Regions from separate parts of the Sporosarcina sp. P16b genome, predicted to be linked through region 1. Evidence: riboswitches for the same ligand, from Rfam matches in the RefSeq annotation. Region 1 holds a riboswitch; each other region holds the start of a gene.
What was found. Region 1 has a riboswitch for S-adenosylmethionine ahead of metA (homoserine O-acetyltransferase MetA). Riboswitches for the same ligand answer to the same signal wherever they lie in the genome.
Positions count from the first base shown of each region.

Region 2: it holds a riboswitch for S-adenosylmethionine, as region 1 does, so the genes downstream of both, CSV77_RS09105 (methionine ABC transporter ATP-binding protein) here and metA (homoserine O-acetyltransferase MetA) in region 1, are expected to answer to the same signal.
Region 3: it holds a riboswitch for S-adenosylmethionine, as region 1 does, so the genes downstream of both, CSV77_RS09765 (methionine biosynthesis PLP-dependent protein) here and metA (homoserine O-acetyltransferase MetA) in region 1, are expected to answer to the same signal.
Region 4: it holds a riboswitch for S-adenosylmethionine, as region 1 does, so the genes downstream of both, CSV77_RS11000 (O-acetylhomoserine aminocarboxypropyltransferase/cysteine synthase family protein) here and metA (homoserine O-acetyltransferase MetA) in region 1, are expected to answer to the same signal.

Region 1 is NZ_PDYO01000002.1:496,520-500,711, reverse strand. It holds gene serA (phosphoglycerate dehydrogenase) at 1-861, opposite strand, end outside; gene CSV77_RS05530 (thioredoxin family protein) at 1,480-1,794, shown strand; gene CSV77_RS05525 (AbrB/MazE/SpoVT family DNA-binding domain-containing protein) at 1,918-2,187, opposite strand; SAM riboswitch class I at 2,338-2,444, shown strand; gene metA (homoserine O-acetyltransferase MetA) at 2,538-3,446, shown strand; gene CSV77_RS05515 (YetF domain-containing protein) at 3,513-4,192, shown strand, end outside.
Region 2 is NZ_PDYO01000006.1:37,330-41,521, forward strand. It holds gene CSV77_RS09095 (tRNA dihydrouridine synthase) at 1-722, shown strand, start outside; gene CSV77_RS09100 (pyridoxal phosphate-dependent aminotransferase) at 851-2,017, opposite strand; SAM riboswitch class I at 2,247-2,358, shown strand; gene CSV77_RS09105 (methionine ABC transporter ATP-binding protein) at 2,475-3,488, shown strand; gene CSV77_RS09110 (methionine ABC transporter permease) at 3,481-4,149, shown strand; gene CSV77_RS09115 (MetQ/NlpA family ABC transporter substrate-binding protein) at 4,167-4,192, shown strand, end outside.
Region 3 is NZ_PDYO01000006.1:172,783-176,974, forward strand. It holds gene CSV77_RS09755 (type 1 glutamine amidotransferase domain-containing protein) at 170-685, shown strand; gene CSV77_RS09760 (hypothetical protein) at 901-1,083, shown strand; gene CSV77_RS09765 (methionine biosynthesis PLP-dependent protein) at 1,214-2,344, opposite strand; SAM riboswitch class I at 2,425-2,526, opposite strand; gene CSV77_RS09770 (DMT family transporter) at 2,684-3,019, shown strand; gene CSV77_RS09775 (DMT family transporter) at 3,022-3,336, shown strand; gene CSV77_RS09780 (methylated-DNA--[protein]-cysteine S-methyltransferase) at 3,356-3,865, shown strand; gene CSV77_RS09785 (L-lactate permease) at 3,910-4,192, opposite strand, start outside.
Region 4 is NZ_PDYO01000008.1:89,868-94,059, reverse strand. It holds gene CSV77_RS11005 (glycine betaine uptake BCCT transporter) at 1-447, shown strand, start outside; gene CSV77_RS11000 (O-acetylhomoserine aminocarboxypropyltransferase/cysteine synthase family protein) at 495-1,775, opposite strand; SAM riboswitch class I at 1,931-2,034, opposite strand; gene CSV77_RS10995 (sulfite exporter TauE/SafE family protein) at 2,463-3,239, opposite strand; gene CSV77_RS10990 (sulfurtransferase TusA family protein) at 3,297-3,524, opposite strand; gene CSV77_RS10985 (MBL fold metallo-hydrolase) at 3,572-4,192, opposite strand, start outside.

The DNA of each region.
Region 1 (4,192 bases):
TTCGAATGTACTTGCACCCAAGTGTGGAGTTGCTATTACTTCAGGTAATGTCAATAATTTGTGGTCAAGGAATGGTTCTTCTTCGAACACATCCAGTGCCGCGCCCGCCACTTTACCAGCAACAATTGCATCGTATAAAGCATCTTCATCAATGATTCCACCGCGTGCACAGTTGATAATTTGTACGCCGTCTTTCATTTTCTCGAATGCTTCTTTGTTGATCATTCTACGTGTTTCTTTAAGTAAAGGCGTATGAACTGTAATGAAATCAGCTACTTCAAGCACTTCATCTACAGTTCCAATTTCTATGCCCAATTTTTTCGCGATATCTTCCGTTAAGTAGGGGTCATACGCCACTACATTCATACGTTGTCCTCTTGCACGTCTTGCAACTTCAGCCCCGATGCGGCCAAGTCCAATAATTCCCAAAGTTTTGTCTTTCAATTCCACGCCAAGGAATGATTTTCTATCCCATTTATTGTTTTTTAACGAGTTGAAAGCTTGAGGGATTTTGCGTGCCATGGACATCATCATTGCAACTGTGTGCTCGGCTGCAGAGTTTGTATTGCCATCCGGCGCATTCACAACGATAATTCCTTTTTCGGTAGCTGCGTCCAAATCGATATTATCGACTCCTACACCTGCACGACCAATGATCTTTAATTGATCAGCTGCTTCCAACAATTCTTTTGTAACTGTTGTCTGACTGCGTACTAGTAATGCATCGAAATCCTTAATACGTTCTTTCAGCTGATCTGGTGTCAGGTCCGTCTCCATTACTATTTCAAAACCTTCTGCCTGTCGTAATGGGAAAATTCCGTCTTCGCTAAGTGGATCACTAATAAGTATTTTAAAAGCCATGATATTCATTCTCTCCTTCAATTGTTTGTAGTGGATTTTTTTGTTGGAAAAGCTAAGTACAATTGATCGTCTATGTAAGTTGCGCGCTACCCCCCTTATAGGTAAAATAAAAAAGCCTTTCATCCCTTACATATAAGTAAGGGGCGAAAAGCTCAATAAACTAACGCGGTACCACCCTTGTTTTGCTGCAATTGCAGCCTTCATTCAGCATGCGTAACGTGCATGTGACGGATCAGCCTACTAAAATGTTCAGCGAATCAATTCGGAAGTGCCCCCAACCTCGGAATTTGCTAACTTTCACCACTGTGTCAGCTCTCTGGAAAATTCTTTTCAGGAAGGTATGTCTTCGTCAAAATTGTTTAGCAACTATTAATTTAGAATTAATCATAACACGTCAAAAACTATTGTCAATTGCTTTTCCAGAAAAAACGAAAAACTGTTAAACGCGAACGGTATTATTGAATTATTTGTGAACGTTCGTGTTTTGGGAGTTAATTATAAAAAAACATCTTGAATTTAACCAAGTGAAAGGAAATAGCATAAGTCGTCTGAAAGGAAGAAATGCAGGAATAAGTGTTATAGTGTGCGTATACTATTCATTTAGAGGAGTGTTGGAAATTGAAAAAGTTAGAATCTCTTGAGCAATTTGAGCAACTTAAACAAGAGGAGAAGGTGATTTTCTTATTCACTGCAGATTGGTGTGCAGATTGCAGAGTAATTGAACCATTCTTGCCGACATTGGAAACAGAATTTGCAGAGTATGAATTTGTTACAATTGATCGTGATGAATTTATAGATTTATGCAGTCAGTTGGATATATTCGGTATTCCTAGCTTCGTAGCATTCAGCGAAGGAACGGAGACAGGTCGTTTTGTCAGTAAGAATCGTAAAACTAAGGAAGAGATCGAAGAGTTTATTAATAGCTTAACGTAATGGAATGGTTGCCGGCGGGAAGATATGTGGCAATTAAACAAAAGGACTGAAGACAACTGCAGAAGTTGTTTTCGGTCCTTTTTATATAAGGAAATTAGCTACAAGAAGCTTTTATGTCGTGTATTACGTGAAATCTTTTAGTTGTTCCATAAGGATTTTAGCGCCTTTTGGACTGATATATATTCCGTTTGACAATAGTTTGTTTTCATCCATCACATCACCCGTGATAAAACACGCTCTGTTGATCTGATATTTTCTCAAAATAATTCTATCGTCTTCTACGAAAATTTCAATCGGGTCGCCCTTATCGATCGACAAAGAATTTCGAAGTTCTTTTGGAATAACAATTCTACCGAGATGATCCACTTTACGAACAATACCTAAAGACTTCATAAGCTCCTCCTCGAAGAAAAGTAGTGGGTAATTTCTATTATACACCAAAACATATCATCTACAATTTACAAAACTTAAATGCGCAGAACAATTTGATAATTCTGCTATACAATTAATTTATTAATGCTATAATAGTCAGTAATTAAATATTTCTTATCAAGAGAAGCTGAGGGATTTGGCCTGATGAAGCTTCAGCAACCTCTGTGCATACAGGAAGGTGCTACCTCCAACAAGATTGTTGTCTTGAGAGATAAGAACGGTGAACGGTCAACCCTCCTTTTCTTATCTAAGAGAAATGAGGGCTTTTTTGTATAGAAATTGTAATAAATGAAAGTCAAGGGGGAAATAGAATGCCGATTAATATACCAAAACATTTACCTGCAGTAGAATTATTGAAAGAAGAAAAAATCTTTATTATGGATGAAGAACGTGCGACAACACAGGATATCCGCCCAATCAATATTTTAATTTTGAACTTGATGCCTGAAAAAGAGAAGACGGAGTTACAATTGCTCCGATTACTTGGTAATACACCTTTACAAGTGAATGTCACATTTCTTAATACAGCTAGCTATGTTTCGAAAAACGTCAGTCAGAATCATTTAGAAACGTTCTATACCACTTTTGAACATGTGAAAAATCGCCGTTTTGATGGCATGATTATCACGGGTGCTCCAATCGAACTTCTACAATTTGAAGATGTAGTCTATTGGAGGGAGTTGGAAGAAATCATGGAATGGACAAAAACGAATGTTACATCTGTCCTCCATATTTGCTGGGGTGCTCAAGCGGCTCTTTATCATCACTACGGAATTGAAAAGTTCGAGTTGCCAAAGAAATGTTTTGGAGTATTCTCACATGATATTACCGATCCGACAGTAAACTTGGCACGTGGATTCAATGATGTATATGTAGCGCCACACTCACGCCATACCGGAGTTTCATTAGAAGAGATAAAGAATCATCCCGATTTGACTCTACTTTCTGCTTCTGAAGAGGCTGGTGCATTCATTGTGATCTCAAATGATGCAAAACATATTATGGTAACTGGACATTTAGAGTATGATGCACACACATTAGGAGATGAATATGCCCGCGATTTAGAAAAAGGTGCGGACATTGATATGCCTGTAAATTATTATCCGAACGATGATCCATCCAAAGAACCTATAAATACTTGGCGTTCCCACACGCATTTATTATTCTCCAATTGGCTCAATTACTATGTCTACCAGAAAACTCCTTATAACTGGAATTAAAGTAATTAGTGTATAAACCTCTATAGTTTGCACATACTCCGACTACTGGAGGTGTATGCAGTGAACATAGATGAATTTTGGCAATTATCCTTTTGGGAAATGACTATGCGAACGGTGATCTCATTTGTTGTGCTGTTGATATTGGCGCGTTTTATGGGGAAAAAACAAGTGTCCCAATTGACTTTCTTTCATTATGTGACAGGTATAACAATCGGTTCAATTGCGGCCAATTTAGCGGGAGAGTCTGAAACGCCATTCTTGAACGGCTTATATGGAATGGTTTTGTGGGCGACGTTGACAATTATTGCCAATTTCTTATCATTCAAATCCATTAAACTCCGCGTATTACTCGATGATAAACCGATGATTGTCATTCAAAACGGAAAGATTTTGGAAGGTTCCATGCGTAAATTACGGTTGAGTTTCAATGATATAAATATGATGCTACGGGAGCAGTCGGTATTTTCGATGAAAGATGTCAATTACGCGATATTCGAAACGAATGGTAATTTAAGTGTCATGCTGAATGCAAGTGAGAAATATGCTACAAAGAAAGATGTCAAAGCACCAGCACCACCGCCAAAATATATTCCGACTGAAATTATTACTAACGGGATAGTAGAAGAGAAAAATATGAGAGAACTTCAATTAACCGACACGTGGCTAACTGAACAGCTAAAAAAACAAGGGATTTCCAAGCCAGAGCATGTTCTCTATGCAGAAATTCAGACAGATGGTAGTTTATA
Region 2 (4,192 bases), on a different contig from region 1:
CTGAACATTTCCGCGACATGAGTATTGGGATGGCGGAACTTGGTTTTAAGGGATTGGATATTAATATGGGATGCCCTGTGCCAAATGTAGCAACAAAAGGTAAGGGTAGTGGTCTAATCAACCATCCTGAAACAGCTGCGGCAATTATTCAAGCAGCAAAAGCTGGCGGATTACCTGTTAGTGTAAAGACTCGTCTTGGCTATACAGACATTGAGGAATGGCACACATGGCTTAGACATGTACTGGAGCAAGATATTGCGAACTTGTCGATTCATCTTCGTACTCGCAAAGAAATGAGTAATGGGAGCGCGCATTGGGAATTGATTCCGGAGATTAAGAAACTTCGTGATGAAATAGCGCCCGACACGTTGCTGACGATCAATGGAGATATTCTCGATCGTCAAATGGGTATGGAGCTTGTGAAAAAGTACGGCGTCGATGGGGTTATGATTGGACGTGGAATTTTTAATAATCCATTTGCATTTGAAAAAGTGAAGAGAGAGCATGATCATAAAGAATTGCTGGATCTTTTGCGCCTTCATTTAGATCTTTTTGATAAATACTCGACAGAACTTGAACCACGATTGTTTAAACCATTACGTCGATTCTTTAAGATTTATGTTAAAGGATTCCGTGGGGCAGCTGAACTTAGAAATGAATTAATGAATACAAATACGACAGATGAAGTGCGTGCATTACTGGATAACGTAGAACTTGATTAATGTATTTCAGAAAATCTATAGCTTAAATGATTTATTTATACATGTGAAAGCCTCCTTGCCATTCCAGAAATACTGGTATGAGTAAGGAGGCTTTTTATATAATGAAGTGATAGCGGAATTATATCTTGTTACTTAAATAAACCGAGCTTTTCAATGCGGCGAACTGCTTCTTGCAACCGGTCTTCACTTTCCAACAACCCGACACGAATATATCCTTCTCCGTATACACCAAATCCGTTCCCTGGCGATACCGCGACGTCTGCTTTATCCAGTAATAAGTCAGCGAAGGTTTCACTTGTAAAGCCTTCCGGGACAGGAAGCCAAGCAAAAAATGAGCCTGTAGGAGCTGTAACATCCCAACCAATGCGTTCACATTCCGTTAGCAATACCGTCAGACGCCCTTCATAGAGCGCCACTAGCTCTTCAACGCATTGTTGGGGACCCGTCAATGCTTCAATAGCTGCACGTTGAATTGCTGGGAAGATGCCAGTGAATAAATGGTCTTGCAATACATTTAATGCTTCTATTATTTCAGAGTTGCCGACTGCAAAACCGACTCGCCAGCCAGCCATATTATATATTTTGGAAAGAGATAGCATTTCAATGCCGACTTCCTTTGCTCCTTCAGTTTGTAAAAAACTAATCGGTTTCTTACCTTCAAAACCAATGCCACCATACGCAAAATCTTGTAAGACCGCAATCTGATGTTCTTTGGCAAATGCCACCGTTTTTTCATAAAACTCGGGTGTGGCTGTAACACCCGTTGGATTACTTGGATAGTTTAAGTACATGAGCTTGGCATCTTTTTTCTGATCATCCGTTAATTTATCGTAATCAGGGAGAAATCCATTCTCCTTACGTAGCGGCATCGTATCATATCGAATACCTGCTAAGCTGACGCCGGATAAGTAATCAGGATAACCCGGGTCTGGCAGCAATAATAATTCACCTTCATTCATAATAGCAAGAGGTAGTTCTACGACACCTATTTTTGTACCGCCAAGTACCGCAACTTCTGTTTCGGGATCAATCGTGACATTGTATTCACGCTGATAATATTCAGCGACTGCTTGTTTTAAAGCAAGTGTCCCCCGAAATGGAGAATAACCGTGTGTAGCTGGATCTTCAACTGCTTCTTGTAATGCTTTAATAATATGAGGAGGTGTTGGCTGATCAGGATTTCCACGTCCTAGGTTAATCACATCTCTGCCTTCATCCATAGCCTTTTCTATTTTATTTAATAATAATGTAAAGAAATGCGGAGGGAGTTGTTGTAATCGGTTGGATAATGCCATAGTCTATTCCTTCTTTCTTTGATAGGGTATGTGCGTTAAGTATACATAGATCATACTAGACTTTTCAATAGAAGGATGGTTATTCGATTCTAGAGAATTGCCAAAACTAGTTAATGGAATTTAAAACTGATAGAATAAGTCGGATATTCTGATGAATTGGCGTTATTCACCTTGACAGTTTTATTAATTCAGATTAGTATATGTTTTATGCATATAATTTAATAGCAATCTCTTATCAAGAGCGACGGAGGGAAATGGCCCGATGATGTCCAGCAACCCCTTGCATAATACAAGGAAGGTGCCAAATCCTACAGTATGGTTTTCCATCTGAGAGATAAGCTGAGAATATTTCAGTCCCTCTTTCATTTAGAAAAATGAAAGATTTTTTTATTTAGAAATAAACTATAACCAACTGTTGATGATTAGTATTTACTTGAATGTAGAAAGAAGTGAGAACATGATCCAATTTCAACATTTGTCTAAGGAATATCAGACAAAAGAAAAAGTGATAAAAGGTGTAGATGACGTATCACTAGACATCGAGACTGGAGAAATATTTGGCATTGTCGGTTATTCAGGGGCCGGAAAAAGTTCTCTTATACGTTGTTTGAATTTGTTGGAAAGGCCAACGAGCGGCACTATTTTAATAGATGGTGTAAACTTAACGAAACTTTCAGGAATCAAGCTTCGGCGGGCACGCTTGAAGATCGGAATGATTTTTCAACACTTTTATTTAATTAGTCAAAAGACCATTTTCGAAAATATCGCATTCGCTTTACAAGCAGCAAAAATGCCTTCAGATAAAATAGAGAGCCGTGTAATGGAACTTCTCGAAATGGTGGGGCTGTCTGACAAACGCAATGTATATCCTGCCCAGCTAAGCGGGGGACAGAAACAACGCGTTGGTATTGCGAGAGCACTAGCCAATAATCCATCCGTTTTGCTTTGTGATGAAGCGACATCCGCACTGGACCCTAACACGACCATGTCCATTTTACGATTGTTAAAAAAGATCAATCGAGAAATGAATATCACCATTGTTTTAATTACGCACGAGATGAATGTGGTAAAAGAGATTTGTGATCGCATGGCGATTATGCAAGACGGAAAAGTGATAGAAGAAGGGCAAGTATATGACATCTTTTCTCATCCAGTTCAACCATTAACGAAGGAGTTTATCAGCAGTGTGGTGTCTTACGATATTCCTGAAGCCGTCATGTCCAATTTGGTCGGTACATTGATAAAAATCACATTTAAAGGTGAAGTAGCGATGGAGGGTGTAATTTCCGATACGATGCAGAAATATAAGGTCAAAGGAAACTTCCTGCATGGTTCGATTGAATATATTCAAGAACGAGCACTTGGGATTTTCTTGATGGAGTTACAAGGTGAGCGTGAAGAAGTGGAGCAAGCGATTGCATACATACTTGAACAAAACGCACAAGTGGAGGTGATCCGACAACATGTTTGATCTATCTCACATCATGGACCTCATGCCGGATATTACAAAAGCATTTGGTGAAACATTGTACATGATCGGCATCTCACTTACGATTGCGCTGATTATTGGATTGCCGCTTGGCGTTCTGTTATTTACAACAGATAGAGGATTATTTTTAGAGAATCGTGCAATTAATTCGGTGGTTGGGTTTCTCGTCAACATCATTCGCTCTATCCCATTTATTATACTACTTGTGGCTCTAATACCTTTGACGAAACTGATTGTCGGAAGTACGATTGGACCAGCAGCTGCCAGTGTATCGCTTTCCGTTGCAGCCATTCCTTTCTTTGCAAGGATTGTTGAAACATCCATGCGTGAAATTGATAAAGGGGTTATAGAAGCAGCAATTTCAACGGGTGCTTCGCCCTGGATGATTATTTGGAATGTGTTATTGCCTGAATCAAAGTCGAGTATTATCCAAGGACTTACACTGACGTTAATCAACTTAGTTGCCTATTCAGCAATGGCTGGATTTGTTGGCGGAGGTGGAATTGGGGACCTCGCAATACGTTTTGGCTATTACCGATATGATGACAGTATTATGCTTGTCACCGTCGCCATTCTAATTGTACTGGTGCAGTTGATTCAATTTGGTGGGGATCGTTTTTCAAAAATGATAGATAAAAGATAATAGGGGAGAGATGGATTATGAAGAAACTGGTACTTGCATTCAT
Region 3 (4,192 bases), on a different contig from region 1:
ATTATACGAGTAGGGGAGGACTCTACTCAGCTACAAAGATATTTATTAACTAGTAATATGATAACTCACTTGGCGGCTGAAGGGGAACTAGATCTCGGGTGATAATGTTTAGTCTCTTTATAATGTGGAATAGTATTTATAGAACATCATATAAGGAGTGGTAAGCATTATGGCTAAAATTGCAACAGTACTTGGAGATATGTTCGAGGACTCGGAATACTTGAAACCAGCTGCTGCTTATAAAGAAGCTGGACATGAAGTAGAAGTGATCGGTGCGGAAGCAGGATCAGAAGTAACGGGTATGAAAGAAAATACTAAAGTGAAAATTGATAGAGCAATTGCTGACGTCAAATCGTCAGATTATGACGCATTGTTTATTCCAGGTGGATTTTCACCGGATATTTTACGTGCAGATGATCGTTTCGTAAAGTTTGTCAAAGAATTTATGGATGCAAAAAAACCTGTATTTGCAATTTGTCATGGTCCACAATTGCTCATAACAGCAAAATCACTTGAAGGACGCGATGCAACGGGATATACGTCCATTCGCGTAGACATGGAGTATGCGGGTGCAAAATACGCTGACAAAGAAGTCGTAGTCTGTCAGAATCAACTTGTAACAAGCCGTACACCTGATGATCTTCCAGCCTTTAATCGTGAATCATTAAAACTACTAGAAGAATAAAAAAATTTGAACGTCAAGGTGTAAAAGCCTTGACGTTTTTTTGTTTCTTGCACATTAAACTACTGCTTACAACATACGATAATAGTACATGTTAACAAACATTGAAAAAGATTCTCAATTGTACTTGAAAAAGGTTCTCAATGAGAGTATGATAAAAGCAACGAATAAATCAGAGAGACGATCGCGTCTTACAAATGAAAGGTCGGGGGTCTAACATGTATAAGATTGTTGCGTTGGCGGTATTAGCAGGAATTGTATTAGGTGCAGCAACTGGATTTTCCTTTGGAAGTAAAGAACTGGCGGGTATGTTCGCCGGAATGGCGGCGCTTACGTTTATCGCAGCACCGGCAGCGGTCGTCTATGCGAGTGAAAAGAAAAAATGGCATCAAGCTCATTAATAAAGAAAAGCATTCAATATAATTGGATGCTTTTTTGTATAGATTCAATCGGTCGTGTCTTGCTATAAATGAATTAAAATAACTCGAACTGTCATAGTTAAATTGACTGTTCGAGTTGTATTGTTTACTATTATTGAACTTTTACGCCTTCTACTACTTCTTTTGCAGCATAAAGGGCTTGTTTTACATCCGCAATCAAATCTTCTACATCTTCTACTCCCACTGAGAAACGGAGCAAACGGTCGTCTACTCCACGACGATTACGTTCTTCTAATGGGATATCCATATGCGTCTGTGTAGTCGGATACGTAATGAAGCTTTCCACACCGCCCAAACTCTCGGCGAATGAAATTAAGTTCATATTTTCAAGGAATGGCCCGACCCACTCACTATTTTGTACTCGGAATGATAACATACCACCGATTCCAGCGTAGAGCACGTCGGCAATAAGAGGTTCTTGTTCTAAATAAGAGACCATCATTTTCGCATTTGCATCATGCTGTTTCATGCGTAAATGCAAAGTTTTTAGACCGCGTACGACAAGCCATGAATCAAGAGGAGACAATGTAGCTCCAATCGCATTATGATTGGTAAATAGACGTTCGCATAAATCCTCACCTTTTGCCACGACTAGACCTGCAAGCACATCATTATGTCCACCGATATATTTCGTTGCGCTATGAATGACAATATCTGCGCCTTCCTCAATTGGCCGCTGGAAATAAGGTGTTAAAAACGTATTGTCGACAATTAGCAATAAATCATGTTTTTTAGCCAATTCCGCATACGTACTGATGGCTATGTTTTGCATTAATGGATTTGTAGGCGTTTCCAAGAAGATCGCTTTTGTACGATCAGTAATCGCTTGCTCGACTTCTGAAACATCATCGAACGATAAGTAACGCGTCTTAATATTATACGTTTCTTCATATTGATTAAACAGGCGATAGGTACCGCCATATAAGTCTTCAGGCGCCAATAGTTCCGAACCTGTTTTAAATAAAGATAAAATAAGTTGAATGGCTGCCATTCCAGAACTGCATGCAAATCCTTGGTCACCTGATTCTAGGTTTGCAATTCCATCCTCTAGGATAGAACGCGTAGGGTTTTTTGTTCGTGTGTAATCATATCCCGTGGACTTGCCTAGACCTTCATGGTGGTATGCTGTTGACAAGTATATCGGTGTATTGACTGCTCCGGTTTTCTCATCACTGTGGTTTCCAAGTTGTACTAATCTAGTTTCTAATCCGTTGTTTGTCATGAATATCCATCCCCCCCGGCAAAATAAAAAAGAACCTCTTCTTTTCGAATAGGCCCTCGAACATACAAGTGTATACAGTATTCTCATCTTCAAGGTGGTTGTCACCCTTGGAATTAGCACCGTGCCTATGGCTGGTTGCTGAGACATCGCTGGGCCTATCCCTCCGTCTCTCTCGATAAGAATATTCATAATATAGGAAAAACTGTTGACGGATTTATTCTATCATGCAGATATACTAGATGCAAGTTTCCTTTTAACATCAGTTATTGATTTTTTTGTTTCAGTAAAAGATTTGTTATACTGATAGATACTATTCATAATGGAAAGGAGATTTTCATTTTGGCTTGGGGCTATGTCGCATTGGCGGCTGTTATAGAGATCTTCTGGGTAGTCGGTCTTCGTTATTCTGAAACTGTAATGCAATGGACCGGAACGGTTATGGCGATTGTATTGAGTTTTTATTTCATTATAAAAGCATGTGAAAGATTACCTGCCGGCACGGTATACGCTGTATTTACCGGCTCTGGTGCCGCTGCAATCCTATTAGTGGATATATTCTTCTTTCAAGCAGGTTTTACGTGGGTTACGCTGACCTTCATCGGATTCATCGTCATTGGGGTAGTGGGCATTAAGCTGACAACAGATGAAAAAGCCGATACAGAAGGAGGTGGCTGACAGTGGCTTGGGTGTATTTGGTTATTGCCAGTCTCGGTGAGATTTTCGGTGTGGTGAGTATTAATTATTATTTACAGAAGCGTTCAATTAAAAGACTGTTACTCATTGTGGGGATTTTTGGTTTTGGTTTTGTTTTCCTGTCTCTTGCTATGCGCGAAATACAGATGAGTACAGCGTATGCGGTATGGACAGGGTTAGGAGCGGCAGGAGCCGTATTGATGGGGATTTTGATATTCAAAGAATCTGCTAGCATCAAACGTCTCTTCTTTTTATCGCTCATTATTTTCGGTGCTGTAGGCTTGAAGTTGTTCGGATGAAAGGGGAGTGGCGTAACTGATTTATTGGACAAATTTTGATTTTAATGAATGGATTGTAACAATAGCTGCTACAAAACAGGGACTGTGCTATGCCGGACTAGCTGAAGATAGTGTAGAACGTATGAAGGACTGGTCGTACCGGTTTGATACAGTTGACTTAATAGAAGATGAAACAAAGCTCGGAGTCTATATAAGCAAGATGAAGGAGTACTTATCGGGTACAACGAAAGATTTTTCAGTGATACCACTTGATTTAAAAGGAACATCGTTTCAACTGCAAGTATGGGAAGCACTGCAACGAATACCGTATGGTGAAACTATGACTTATTCAGAAATTGCGGAACAGATTGGGAAATCTTCATCTGTTCGTGCTGTAGCATCTGCAATAGGCAAGAATCCTGTGATGGTTGTGGTGCCTTGTCACCGTGTTATTGCGAAAGATGGCAGTTTGTCAGGCTATCGTGACGGGAGAAACCAAAAAGCGAAGCTGATTTTGCTTGAAAGTACTCACACGAAGATAAATGAATAACAGTATGAAAAAAGAGCCATAAGGCTCTTTTTTATTGTTGCTATTTATGATGGCTGTCGCAAGATATTTGCAGACAACTTACGTTTATCTGTGGACATCTTCATTATAAAACCAACAACAATGATGATTGCAATGAGTAGCCAGATATTGAAGATTCCATGAATAATTGCCATTCCCAAGAAACCTGCAGTCAATAGATAATAACTTAGAGGGAAGAGGACGCGTCGTATGAGTAGCCCTTCCTTGCCTATCAGACCGACTGTAGCCGAAGCAGCCACGACGTTATGCACGCAAATCATGTTTCCGGCAGCGCCGCCGACTGCCTGC
Region 4 (4,192 bases), on a different contig from region 1:
GTTGTTCCTACTGTGCTCAGTATGATCTGGTTCACAGCATTTGGGACGACAGCAATCGAAACGCAAAAAGCTGGCATCATCGACTTGGCTGCGAGTGCAACTGAATTGACGATCTTTGAAATGTTCAGCGAATTACCTTTATCATTCATCATATCGATCATTGCAATCTTATTGATTACATCGTTCTTTATCACATCAGCAGATTCAGCTACATTTGTACTCGGCATGCAGTCGTCATACGGTTCATTGACTCCACCGAATAATTTGAAAGTGATATGGGGCGTCATTCAATCTGCCATCGCCATTATTCTATTATATGTTGGAGGATTGGATGCACTGCAAAACGTCATCATTATTGCCGCTTTGCCATTCTCAATCATACTCATTATGATGGTTGTTTCGCTGTTCAAATCACTCAAAGATGAGAAAAATCGAATACAACGATAGTAAAGAAAAGAACACCGTCGCAAATGCGACGGTGTTCTTTATATATATTAGTTTGCTGCTTTTTCGATGGCTTGTTTCAAATCTGCAATAATATCCTCTGCTGACTCCAACCCTACAGATAAGCGGATTAGCTCTTCGCTAACGCCTGAGTCTTTCAAATCTTCCACAGACAACTGCTGATGAGTTGTGGATGCCGGATGAATGATTAATGACTTCGCATCTCCCACATTCGCTACATGAGACCAAATTTCTACATTGTCGATTACTTGTCTTCCTGCATCGCGTCCACCTTTGATACCGAATACGATAATTGAACCATAGCCGTTTTTCAAATATTTATTTGCTAGTTCCGCTGTTGGATGATCTTCTAGGCCAGTATAGGTCACCCATTCTACTGCTGGGTGTTCTTGCAAGAATGCCGCGACTTTTTGTGCATTTTCATTGTGGCGTGGTACGCGTAAATGAAGGGTTTCCAAACCTTGTAACAAGTTGAATGCACTATCCGGTGATAGACAAGGGCCGAAGTCTCTCAACAATTGTACGCGCAGTTTCGTTGTAAAAGCTGCAGCGGCTGTATCGATTCCGTAACGTAAGCCATGATAGGATTCGTCCGGCTCTGTAAAGCCTGGGAATCTCCCTTGCGTCCAATCGAATTTCCCTGCATCCACAGCTACACCACCGATGGTCGTACCGTGTCCGCCAATCCATTTCGTCGCTGAGTGGATCACTACATCTGCACCGTACTCGATAGGATTTGATCCATAAGGAGACGGGAATGTATTATCTACTAGCAATGGGATTCCATTGTCATGTGCGATGTTCGCAACAGCTTCCACGTCAAGAACTTGCAAACTTGGGTTACCAATTGTTTCTGCAAACAACGCTTTCGTTTTATCCGTAATAGCTGCTTCAAAGTTCTTTGGATCGGACGCATCAACAAACTTCACGTTGATGCCATAGCGTGGTAATGTCACAGCAAATAAGTTATATGTGCCACCGTAGAGATTGCTGGCTGCAACGATTTCATCGCCCGCTTCAGCGATGTTCATAATAGAGAAAGCAATCGCCGCCATTCCAGAAGACAATGCCACTGCAGCTGTTCCACCTTCTAACTGTGCGACACGCTCTTCAAAGACAGCTACTGTCGGGTTCGTAATTCTTGTATAGATATTGCCGGCTTCTTTCAAGGCGAATAAGTTTTGTGCGTGCTCCGTGTCTCTGAATACATAAGAAGTCGTACGATGAATCGGCAAGGCACGTGAGCCTGTTTCTGGATCCGGCTTTTGCCCTCCGTGTAATAATATCGTTTCTGGCTGTAAATTCGTCATAACCATTCCCCTTTTTTATGTATTGATGGAACACCGAAACTCCTCGGACAACTTCCTCCTAGAACTAGACAAGAAAAACACAAGAGGACGATTCGCTAAGTACAGAAAAAGCCATCTTCCATAATAAGAAGAGGGCTCTGCTTTCGCTCATTCCTCCCTTATCTTCCAAACTATTGAAAGTTTGTAGGAAGTAGCACCTTTGCTTTCGCCGGTTGCCGGGCATCACAGGGCCTAATCCCTCCGCCTCTCTTGATAAGAGTATGTCTATTCGTTTTCCATCGTTGAAAAATAGTATACGGCTATTCCTAGTCTATTGCAAGGTAATTTAATTGAATGTTTTGAAATCCGTATTACTTTTAATACATTTGATTAAATTAAGTAAAGTGAAGGCACCGTTGATCAGCGTTCCAGGCGGACGCTTTCCCATGGGCCCGCGGTGAGCCAACTAGGTCGCAAGCTCCCTTTAGTTGTCTCACCTGTCGGGCTGATCCATCGGGAGTCGCCGCCTTCCACGCTGATCAACTAGTTTACTATGCCAATTGTAGTTACGTATAAAGACTTCCATATTTACTAAACTGGAGCCACCTGCCAGAGTAGAAGTGAATTTAATGATTTTTCCACTTATGACTTCACACAAAAAATCACCAGCACAAGTTCATTGAACGATGTGCTGGCGGTTGTGATTGGTTAGAATATGTCCCACCATATTTTCACAGCGGAAGCCATGATGAGTACGGCTAGAATGCTTTGTAGTACTTTGGTGTTTACTATCCGGCTCACTTTTACACCGATCGGAGCGGCAATGATGCTAGCGATAATCAGAACAACAGCTGGTCCATAGGGTACTTGGCCTGTTAAGAGCTTGCCTGATGCCGAGCCCACCGATGACAACAGCGTAATTGCTAGGGATGTAGCAATCGTGACGCGTGTGGGGATTTTTAGTATCACGAGCATAATCGGTACCACGATAAATGCGCCGCCAGCTCCGACGATTCCAGCCGCCAAGCCGACGATAAAGGCTGCACTTGAAGCAATGAAGCGATTGAATGTAATCTCATCGATCGGCTGATTGTCGAGTCCTTTTTTTGGTATAAACATCATAATAGCCGCCATGACGGCTAGAATACCGTAGATTACGTTGACGGTAGCTTCTGAAAGCATACTAGACCCAGCACCGCCAAGTACACTGCCGACTAATACACTGATTCCCATATAAAGGACGAGTGGCTTCAAGATCAGATTACTCTTTCTATACGCTAAAACACCTGAAAGTGATGCAAAGAAAACTTCCACTGCAGTAATTCCGGCTACTTCATGTGGTGTAAATGCAGCAAAACCAAGTAATGCAGGAATAAATAGCAACATTGGATATTTGACAATTGCGCCACCGATTCCAATCATACCGGAAAGGAATGAGCCGACGAATCCAATGAGGAAGATCGTGATAATAAATGGAATTGTCATGATGTCCTCCCTTCTTCCCGACGTAAGAGGGAGACAGCCATTCCCTCTATCCTTAGTTTAACCTTTTTGGATCCAGAATTTAAAGACATCAGACTCTTGTTGCTGATCTTTTATTTCATGATTGCCAGAAGCAGCCCATGCTGTCAGGTCGGATACTGATCCTTTATCTGTCGTATGAATCTCAAGAACTTCTCCTGTTTGCATATCCTTCATTGCTTTCTTTGCCCGTACGATTGGCATTGGACATGCCAGGCCTTTTGCATCTAAAAATGTTGTTGTATTCATATATACCTTCTCCTTTAAATTTTTTTCATATGAATTAAATTACCTATTTACCGTACCGCACAGCGATTCGGGCCAATCTCCATCTCGCGTTGCGTTTCCTCGTCAGGCTGGATTTTCCCCATGTTCGTCTGGCGGATTTCCTGATACGCGTTAGGCTGTGGAGGCAAGTTCCCCGCGACTAACTCTCTAAACTCTTTTTCATCCTCAATGTTCAAGCCGTGATTTTGCTCATACAATACGCCGAGCTTCTCCGACACGCTACCGTCTTCATTCAACTCGTCTATAATCATGAAGTGAGCTGGTAAGACAGTTAAATCCTTCGACAATTCTTTATAGCGGCTATACAATGACTCACGCAAGTCGCCTACCCAATCTTCTGCTAAACCTGCTAAATCAGGACGTCCAATCGAATCAATGAACAAAATATCACCTGTCATCAAATAACTGTCGTCTACGATAAATGAAGTCGAACCAATGGTGTGTCCTGGCGAATAAAGCGCTTGAATATCGATTCTCGTATCACCTATCTGAATGGACATATCGCCTTCTAATGCAGCATATTCAAATACTACCTCTTCGGCATCTTTCGGTGGCAGCCAATACGTTGCACCCGTAGTTTTTGCGATCTGCCGACCACCTGAAATATGATCCGCATGCAAGTGAGTATC